Regions from separate parts of the Brevibacillus sp. AG162 genome, predicted to be linked through region 3. Evidence: riboswitches for the same ligand, from Rfam matches in the RefSeq annotation. Region 3 holds a riboswitch; each other region holds the start of a gene.
What was found. Region 3 has a riboswitch for cyclic di-GMP ahead of FB479_RS14610 (methyl-accepting chemotaxis protein). Riboswitches for the same ligand answer to the same signal wherever they lie in the genome.
Positions count from the first base shown of each region.

Region 1 (3,280 bases), on a different contig from region 3:
GCGTTTTTCCCCTTTTCGGAAGCTTCTGTTTCGTTCCATTCTTCGTATCCGTTCATGACCCTCTTCACCTCTATATTTTGCTGGCATTAGTATGGAAATTGGCGCTTTTTATGTTGAACCGAAATCCATTTCAGCGTAGTAAACTCTTCTAAGCTCCATTGACCATTCAAACGTCCCAACCCGGAATGCTTTTCACCGCCGAACGCCACAATTGGCTCGTCATTGATCGTCCCATCATTGATGTGAATCATGCCGGTCTCAATTCGTTTGGCCATCTGGGCACCTCTCTCCAGATCGCGCGTATGAATCGCCCCGGACAATCCAAATGGGGTCTCGTTCGCCATGCGAATCGCTTCTTCCTCGGAAGCAAACGACATGATGCAAACAGCAGGACCAAACAGCTCTTTTCCGGCAATCGACATGTCTGTGGTCACGCCTGTCAAAACGATAGGCTCGACCACGTTGCCTTTTACTTCCCCTTTCAGTGCAGGAACGGCTCCTTCGCGTATCGCCTCATCGATCGTAGCCATCAGGTTAGTGACTTGCCGTTGATTGATCAACGGACCGATTACTGTGTCTGGATCATTTGGGTCGCCTACCTTGAGTCCAGATACTTTTTCCACATACAGATCGAGGAATTTATCGTATACATCTTGGTGAACCAGTACTCGGTTAGCCGACATGCAAATCTGACCTTGGTGAGTAAAGCGGCTGAATACCGCTGCATTGACGGCATACTGGAGATCCGCATCCTCCAAAACGATCAGTGCACTATTGCCGCCCAGCTCCAAAATCGCCTTTTTGAAATGCTTCGCTGCCACTTGCGCGATATGGCTACCTACTTGGCTAGAGCCTGTAAACGAAAGGATCCGCGGAATCGGGTGGGAGACAAAACCATCGCCAATTTCTGCAATATCCGTCACCACGACGTTGATCAAGCCTTTGGGCAGACCTACTTCTTCAAAAATTTTCGCGATGAGAGTCCCACCCGTGATTGGCGTGTGCTCATGTGGTTTGAGGACGACACCGTTGCCCGCGCCAAGAGCTGGAGCTACGGACTTCATCGACAAATAGAACGGAAAGTTAAACGGACTGATGACGCCGACAACTCCTGCGGGAATCCGATACAAACGATTTTCTTTTCCGTCTACGGGAGAAGGAAGAATTTTTCCTTCCATGCGTACCGGGAACGTAGCCGCCTCGCGAATAATATCCTTCACAAGCCCGATCTCAAAAAACGCCTTCAGACGGGTTCCACCCAATTCACGAATGATGATCTGAATGATTTCCTCTTCATGCTCTTCGATATAGTGAACAGCACGCTCCAACATTCGGGATTTGGTATAGGCATTCACTTCATCCCACTCTTTTTTCGCGTTGGCTGCCGCCTTGTAAGCCGCGTCGATATCCTCCAGATTTGCCATTTTGAATTCTGCGATGACTTCCCCGTTGTAAGGGTTGATATCTTGCAATGTCTTCGCGCCAAGTCCGTCGCGCCACTCCCCATTGATGTACTGCTTGTCCAGTGTTTGAAGGATTGACATGCTTTAACCTCTCCCTTTTGTAAAGTTAAATAGGCTCCATTCGCATGAAAGGAGCCGTAAAACTAAAACAGCAAAATACACTGCTAGTCGGCAACCCGGCTGCCATCGTAACGTGTACATTAGGCCCGTGGCTTTGCGTCCCCACTTTTCAATGGGTTTGCCCATTCATAGCGAATGCCGATATGATTTTGTCGAAAAAAGGAAAGATATGGAGAATACTACTTTGATTATAGTACTCTATTCCTAATAGTCAAACGGGAATATGTAAAATTTCAATGAAACAACGTGAGCAAATACCAAAAAGTCCGCATCGCTTGGATACGGACTCCTGATTCTTTTTCTTTATGATCACAATAACTTTTTGACATCCTTTACGCCCGTCGCGAGCATTTGCTCTACCGCGTTGGCGTCCCTCACGTGCTTGGTCAAGCCTTCATTCAGCTCGTCCAGCAAGCCTTTTGCATCATTTACCTGCTGGGACACATCGTCAGCAAATCGCTTTTGCTGCGCGATGATTTCCATCACACCTGACACTTCGACGTTCAGCGCCTGGAAAGCGTTCACGATCTGATCCGTCTTCTCTGCAGCATCCTTGCTGATAGAAAGTCCATTTTTGATTGCACTGCTGCTTTTTTCACTGTTGGACAACGCTTCTTTTGTTTCTTCCTGAATCTTGCCGATCAATTCTGCAATCGTCTTGGTCGAGTTCGCTGTCATCTCGGCCAGCTTCCGTACTTCATCTGCTACGACAGCAAAGCCTCGGCCTTGTTCACCCGCACGGGCAGCTTCTATCGCTGCATTCAAAGCGAGAAGGTTGGTTTGATTGGCAATGTCGCTGATTACCTTGACGATACTCGTAATTTCCGAAGAGCGCTCTTCCAAGCGGCTCATGGACTTGGACGTATGGACCGATTCTTTGTCGAGCAGGCTCATGACTTCCACAACGTCCGTCATCGCCTTCTTGCCTTCATCTGCACGCGCTACCGATTGTTTACAGATGTTTGTCAGGCGCTCTCCTCGAACGGACAACTGGCTCGCAGATTCATCATCCCGCTCGTTAATGGCCTGGATATTATCTACGACACGCTTCATCCTCGCCACTAATCTCACCATTTGATCGGATTCGGCATTCACCGCTTGGTTCGAAGTGAGGATCGCACCCATCTGTTCGTAAACACCGCGAAGCTCATGTTTCCAAGCGTCTTGCTGTCCTGCCATTGTGGTTGCGGGAGTTGCCACTGTCGTCGCTGCTGTCTCTTTTTCTGCCAGGCCTTTGTCTTTTTTCCAAAACATCCGCTTCCCTCTCCTTTGTACCCATCAATTGTCACTTCGGCGGCTATATACGCGGGACTCGATTATTCCCGGATGTTGTTTCGCCAAGCTCAGCAAGTTTTCCAAGAAATAATAGTGACCCTCCAAGAGCTCCACGTCTTTACGCTCAAAATGCTTCGCCTGCAAATACTGCTGCATTTCCAAAGCATAGCGCTCCAGTTTATCGTGAAAATCGTTGGCACGAAGCATTTGCTCCACTTCTGGATATTCTGTTTTCAGGCGACTTAACTCGCTGTATACACGTCCGCCCTCCAGAATCATCTGGTAGGCCGTACGCTCGAGCGTAGCTGTCGTAGCTGCCTCCTGCTCCTCACGCTCCTCGCGCAAAGCTGCCAAGTACGTGATAAAATGGTAGACAGTTAAAAACAATGGTCCTAAAAATAGAATGATCCCTGCTTTGTACA
Region 1 covers NZ_VFNO01000005.1:246,498-249,777, forward strand. Annotated here, with positions in the region: gene FB479_RS17425 (methyl-accepting chemotaxis protein) at 1-56, opposite strand, end outside; gene yfmT (benzaldehyde dehydrogenase) at 87-1,544, opposite strand; cyclic di-GMP riboswitch class I at 1,631-1,716, opposite strand; gene FB479_RS17435 (methyl-accepting chemotaxis protein) at 1,893-2,837, opposite strand; gene FB479_RS17440 (hypothetical protein) at 2,862-3,280, opposite strand, start outside.
Region 1: linked by a shared signal. The riboswitch ahead of yfmT (benzaldehyde dehydrogenase) and the one ahead of FB479_RS14610 (methyl-accepting chemotaxis protein) in region 3 are both predicted to bind cyclic di-GMP.

Region 2 (3,280 bases), on a different contig from region 3:
TGAAACCATCGCACTCAACAACAATGACATCCATGCTATTTTCTTCATCGTGATGATCCCCCTCGTTTCCCTACTCTATATTTTACTCTGATAAAGTGGTAATACGTTAACAAGGTATCATGATAGCACATTAGCAAAGAATAGTCGATACTTTAGTAAACAAAAGCACCTTAGAAATATACGCCAAATGAACGAGAAAAATGCCCGACTAGCAGATGCATGTCTTTTTCTTTTTTCCGACACTCCCTCGTTCCTCTATCTTTTTGATATACTCCGTAGCCAACGGAACCTTGCACGCTGTCTGTCCAACGTCCACATGTACTTTGCCAATCGCTGCGGCCACTTCCAACGCTTCCTGATGAAGTTCCGGTACATACGCGCCTACTGAAATAACGAATTGATTCATGGTGTACCGAACGCGATTTTGTTCCTGGTGAATCGTCTCCTTCACTCTCATGAGGAGCCGTTTGATTTCTTCTTTATCTAGCTGTTCATCGGGAGTAATCGACAAGTAGTTCGAATACGTATTCCACCCACATGTGGCTACCATCTCTTCCTTTGACTCGATCCATTCCCGTGCCAACTCCATGGCAAAATGGCTCTCAGCGGCTACACTCGCAACCGTATATTCGGCGGGGGCGTACCAAGACGCTTCCTGGACCCAAGCCTGCAGTCGCTCTTTTGTCATGCTCTTCGGGTCAACCGTCAATCCGGCCAAGTACATGGCGTCGTAGTTTCCCGTATCGTATAGCGCCTGAACGAGCTGCTGATCACGCTTTACCTCCTTGACCAGCTTTTTCATATCACCGATTCGCACGCCAAACAAAGGCTCTTTCGCCCCATGCCGCAATAACGTTTTTTTCGTCTGTTCTGTCCCCATCGCTTCGAGCTTCTGCATGACTTCTTCCAACGTCATCTTGCCACCCTCCTTTTTCTTCTATTTAATAGGATAACCAGCAGCGCTACCTCCAACACGAAAAAGCCCTCCACATTCAAAGGAGAGCTTTTTCGTGTTGGAGCTTGACGCTCTTTTCCTATCCTTACGCCTTATTGCGTACTTTGATATACGAAACATTTCTGACGTTGATGACAACATCATCATACTGAAGCCATCCGTCGTTTTGATTAGCGACCATTTGAATGATCTCTTCCGGTTCCGTCGTTTCGACGCTAATCGTTTCACCGCCTCCGGAAAAGTAAAATTGAATCACTTTTACTTCCTTCATAAAAATCCCCTCCTATTCCTTCTAGTTATCGGATAGTTGGAAAATTTTTGTTACGGGTGATTTTCGGGAAATACTTTATGAACAATTAGTTTCTTTTCCCTACCAAAACTTGACAAAGATACATCTTTTGGCTTATATTTTGCTAGATTATATCTAGCAAATTTCGACACAACTTTACAAATTTTGCTAAATAATGCAAAAGGCAAAGTCATCGAAAGGTGGCGACGCAAAACCACGGGTCTACAGTCTTTGACCATGATAGCCGGGTTGCCATCATCTTGTGACCATTTTTTGATGTTGGTAGCTTCGGTTGTTCCATTTCGATGGAACGGCCTTTTTTTGTGTTTACTTTTTTGAAAGGAGGATGAAAGCATTTTCATTTTCGTAACGGATGGAAACACATAACTTTTGAGACGACAAACATACACAACATAGTTCAATCAGAGAAAATGATGGAGTGGAGAAGTTATGTACAAACAAGTAGAAACCGTACAAGAGTTAGCTAAATTTCATGAAATCAAAGAAACAGTATGGACCAGCATGGGCTTCGAGATGGAGTACGCGAAAGAAGGCTCCGCTCAGTTCCTCTTAATTGCCGAAGATGGTGAAGCAGGCGGAACATTTGAAATGACGCCCTTTTCCAAATCAAGTGCTTATATGAAATCACTTTTTCAGGATGTTGTTACAGAAGATATGAAAGTAATGGAGGTAGACAGTCTCGCTGTTTTGCCGAAATACCGCGGACAACTGGGGCAAAAAGGAATTTGCCTGATGATAGATTACGCTGAAAAGCATGGTTATACCCACGCAATCGGGGTAGCTGATCCGACCTTTTTTAAGTTCATCAACAAGAAATATCAAGTAAAGGCGACTCAGACCAAAGATATCGTCTTTTACAAAGGGGCCGACGCCATTCCGACCCTCTTTCATCTAAAAGATGTCTATGACAATAAGCACGATCCGAAATATTCCTGGTACAATTCGTCGTCATCCAACCAAGTAAAAGTCGAGGTAGGTGGGTAAAAAATGGATAACATTGATCTATTGAGAAGAAGAAACAATTGGGTCGTAATCGTATTCGCAAGTATTATTACGGTTGTTCAAGTCTTAAACCTCTTTCTAGGCGTACCGTACACATTCGTTTTCACGGTGCTAGGTATTTTGTATGGCGTGCTGGCACCTTTTACTTACATCTCCAATCGCCCGAATTTCCGTGAAAAAGCAGCGCCCTTTATGAAGTTTTTCAACTTCGCCGTAATCGGGATCTTTATGTTCATCATAGTTGGACTGGACCCGCATATGATCAATATCATGACCATTATGTTCTTTGTAGCAGTCATGGGGATTTATCAAGACCGACTCATCAATATTTTAACGATTGTATCGACATTGGGTATTGTCTCTTACTACTTCCTGACACAGAGAGAAACGATTTTCCATTCGACAAGCAATCTTGATCTGATGTACTTCCTGCTTACCTTCTGCTTCGTCTCTGTCACGAGCATGATGCATGCTGTATTCAATAACAAGCTGCAAGAGGAAAGTGAACAACAAAAGCAAGAAGCGATTGCCTCGAAGGAATCGTTGCAACGTGTTCTGGATCAGATCAATGAATCACTCACCTCTATGCAAGACTATCAAGAGAATTTGAACAAGGTGACGGACGGTGTAAATGTTCGCGCTGTCGAAACCGTCGCTTCCCTGCAAGACATTATGGAGTCCTTTACGGTCCAGACCAGCAATACGGACGAGCTGCGTCGGGAAATGAGCTCGACGAATCTGCAAGTTGAGGATATGACCCGCTCTGTTACAGAGATGCATGAGTACGTAGAATCGACCAAAGAAGCCACTAGCGAGAGCGGAAAACGCATTGGCAACATCGGCAATGACTTTGAACGATTCATCAAGGACATCCAAGGCACGAACCAGCTGATTCAAGAGCTCAATAAAGAAACCGAATCGATTGGGAAGATTATTCAAACCATTTCCGAGATTTCTGCACAAACCAATCTGTTGGCACTCAATGCCACGATTGAAGCGTCTCGCGCAGGCGA
Region 2 covers NZ_VFNO01000002.1:995,051-998,330, forward strand. Annotated here, with positions in the region: gene FB479_RS09610 (amino acid ABC transporter substrate-binding protein) at 1-48, opposite strand, end outside; gene FB479_RS09615 (DNA alkylation repair protein) at 209-916, opposite strand; gene FB479_RS09620 (hypothetical protein) at 1,041-1,226, opposite strand; cyclic di-GMP riboswitch class I at 1,418-1,501, shown strand; gene FB479_RS09625 (GNAT family N-acetyltransferase) at 1,695-2,249, shown strand; gene FB479_RS09630 (methyl-accepting chemotaxis protein) at 2,253-3,280, shown strand, end outside.
Region 2: linked by a shared signal. The riboswitch ahead of FB479_RS09625 (GNAT family N-acetyltransferase) and the one ahead of FB479_RS14610 (methyl-accepting chemotaxis protein) in region 3 are both predicted to bind cyclic di-GMP.

Region 3 (3,280 bases):
CTGCCACTGCGTTCAAACGCTCGACAGACTGACCAATTTCCTGGATGGCTTGAAGCTGCTCTTCGGTTGCCCTTGCCACTGTTTGTGCGTCGAGTGAAGCATGTTTGGCAATGTTATGCATTTCATCCACAGAAGCACTTACCTGCTCAGAGCCTGCTGACATTTGTTCAGATGCTGCAGATACTTCCAAAATGTGCGCAGCAACGTTACGGGAAGATTCTAAAATGTACCCGAAGATTTCGCGAACCTCTTCGACCAGTTGAATACCTTGCTGTGCGTTTTCGTTGCCCTCGGTCATGACCTCTACCGCGTGACGGGTATCTTGCTGGATTTCCCCGATCAGCATCGCGATTTTGGATGCGGACTCCTCGGATTGGTTCGCCAGCTTTTTCACCTCTCCGGCAACTACAGCAAACCCACGTCCATGCTCGCCAGCACGTGCTGCCTCAATCGAAGCGTTTAAGGCTAGCAGGTTGATTTGCGAGGTCAACTGACTGATGGTATCGAGAATGCCTTCGATTTCTTTGGAGCGATTGTTGAGCTGCTCGATTGCTACTGTCGCCTTCGATGTTCCCTCGCCAATGCTTCCCATCTGGCGAACTGCCTGCTCTACCACAGCAGTTCCTTGTTCTGCCTGCTCTGTTGCTATCTGGGCAGCCTCTGAAACATGTGCAGACGTCTCCGCGATTTTCACGATGCCTGCTGCCATGTCAGTCATCGACAATGCGACTTCCTGCGAGCTGGCTGCCTGTGCCTCTACTCCCTCAGAAATCTGTCCAATAGACAAGCCGATTTGGTTGATGTTTTCCGTCGCTTGTTTAATACCTTCGGATACTTCCTGACTAAAACGCTGTACTTGATCAGACGACAGAGATACGTCTTCGATCAAATTTTTCAAGTGCGATACGGTTTGGTTAAAGTCACGGGACAGAACGGCAATCTCGTCTTTCCCTTCCACCGTAACTGTCTCAGCCAAATTCCCCTGAGCCACTATGTTTACCGCTTGATTCAGACGCTCAATTGGTTTCACCATGCGTACAGCCAAGAAATAAACCAGGACTACCCCAACAGCCAACACGATGAGGGAAATGATCATCAATTGAAGCGACAGCGCATCTACGGGAGCATGCAGCTCTGCTATCGGTGCCGTGATGTATACGCCCCAATTCAGACTGGTAGGTGCATAGGAAACAAATTGAGGTATTTGCTCGTATTGGTATTGAGTGACTCCATGAGTTCCGTTCTTGATGTCTTCAAATGCTGTTTGAAGCTCAAGAAAACCCAGGTTGAGAATCGATTCCTTCAGAATGTACTCACTCGTCGGGTGATAGATAAAAGTCCCTGTTTTACTAACTAAAAAGGCGTAACCGCTTTGCCCGAACTTCTCTTGAGACACCTTTTGTTGAATTTCATTGATCGGAATGGTTGATCCGACATAACCGTATTGACGATTGTCCTTCATCAGGGGAACGATAATCGTCACAATGTTATTCCCCGTCCGTTTCGAAACCACTGGCTCGGAAACGATTACCTTTCCTTCCCCTTTGCCAGCTTCCTGAAAGTGTGGTCGGTCCGATGGATTGGTCACTTCTCCTTTGAAATTGATCACTTTCGTTCCGCTTAAATCATACGAAAAGAAGAAGGTCTCAAACTCAGGATTTTCCTTTTGCGCTTCTTGAATCAACTTCAGGTCATGATCGAAATTGTTATCCGCGGAGATCAATCCTCCTATCGTTTTTACAACTCCGATTTTTTCTTGAAAGAAACTGTCGATACGAATGGAGAGATTACTTGCGGCCAGCTCAGCTTCTTTGTCAAGACTGTCTGCCAACAGCTTCGAAGCACTCCAATAGCTTGCACCGCATACCATGCCCAAACTAACAAGCAAAAGCAGGCACAAAATGATAATTAGCTTATTCTTCAAACTATTTTTCATACACTACCACTTCTCCCTTCTCTTCCTTTCAACAAAAAAAAGACTGCCTACCGACAGCCGATCATGACTACGGTACGGCAACCCGGCTGTCCTAGTGCGAAAATCATAGATCCTCGACTTTAGACCCGTGGCTTTGCGTCCCTGCCTTTCAACAGGTTTGCCTTTGTCATTCCTTGTTGTTTTTAGTTTTAGTCCACACTTTTTCAATCTCATCGTTCTTTTCCCATATTTTCTCTGTTATAAACCACAAATTTTTTAAAAAAAGCTGACGACCCGGAAACAGGTGTCAGCTCTCTTGTATATTCTCTTGATCAGCTCAATCCGATCACGTGTCCATTCTCATCTACATACAGCGATTCAGCAGCCGGCTTTTTCGGGAGGCCTGGCATTGTAACCAAGCTTCCGGTCAGTGCGACGATAAAACCAGCTCCTGCCGATATGCGCACTTCACTCACTTGAATCGTGAAGTCAACAGGTGCTCCCAACAGATCAGCGCGGTCCGTAAAGGAGTATGGTGTTTTCGCCATGCATACAGGCAGATGGGACATGCCCATTTCTTCTACCTTTTGCATCGTTTTCAATGCAAGCGGCGAAAAGACAACTCCTGATCCACGGTACACTTCTTTTACTACTGTCTCAATCTTGTCTCTAATGCTGAGGTTCTCCTCATACAAGAATCGGAAGGAGGAAGGCCGCTCTGCTGCACGCGTCACTTTTTCAGCCAGCTCGACACCGCCAGCTCCTCCTTCTGCCCACACTTTAGAGAGCGCCGCTTCGGCTCCGGCCGCTTGGCACAGCGCAATAACGGCATCGATCTCTGCCTGCGTATCCGTCGCAAAATGATTGATGGCCACCACTGCTGGCACACCGAACTTCTGCAGATTTTCCAGATGGCGCTTGACGTTTTCGAAGCCTTTTTCCAGAGCAGACAAGTTCTCCGCTGCCAGGTCAGGTACTTTTACCCCGCCGTTGAATTTCAAGGAGCGAACCGTAATGACCACGACAGCAGCCGATGGTGTGAGGCCTGCTTTTCTGCACTTGATGTCAAAAAACTTCTCCGCTCCTAAATCCGCACCGAAGCCCGCCTCTGTTACGACGTAATCCGCCAGCTTCAAGGCCATCTTGGTTCCGATCACGCTGCTGCACCCATGCGCGATATTGGCAAAAGGTCCGCCGTGAATAATGACCGGAGTTCCTTCGATTGTCTGTACGAGATTGGGCTTGATCGCTTCCTTCAAGAGAACGCACATCGCATCAACCGCATTGATTTCTTCTGCCCGTACAGGCTGATCATCGAAATCGTAGCCAATAATGATATGGTTCAACCGCTCGCGCAAGTCTGCC
Region 3 covers NZ_VFNO01000004.1:163,995-167,274, reverse strand. Annotated here, with positions in the region: gene FB479_RS14610 (methyl-accepting chemotaxis protein) at 1-1,936, opposite strand, end outside; cyclic di-GMP riboswitch class I at 2,010-2,108, opposite strand; gene FB479_RS14605 (formate--tetrahydrofolate ligase) at 2,248-3,280, opposite strand, start outside.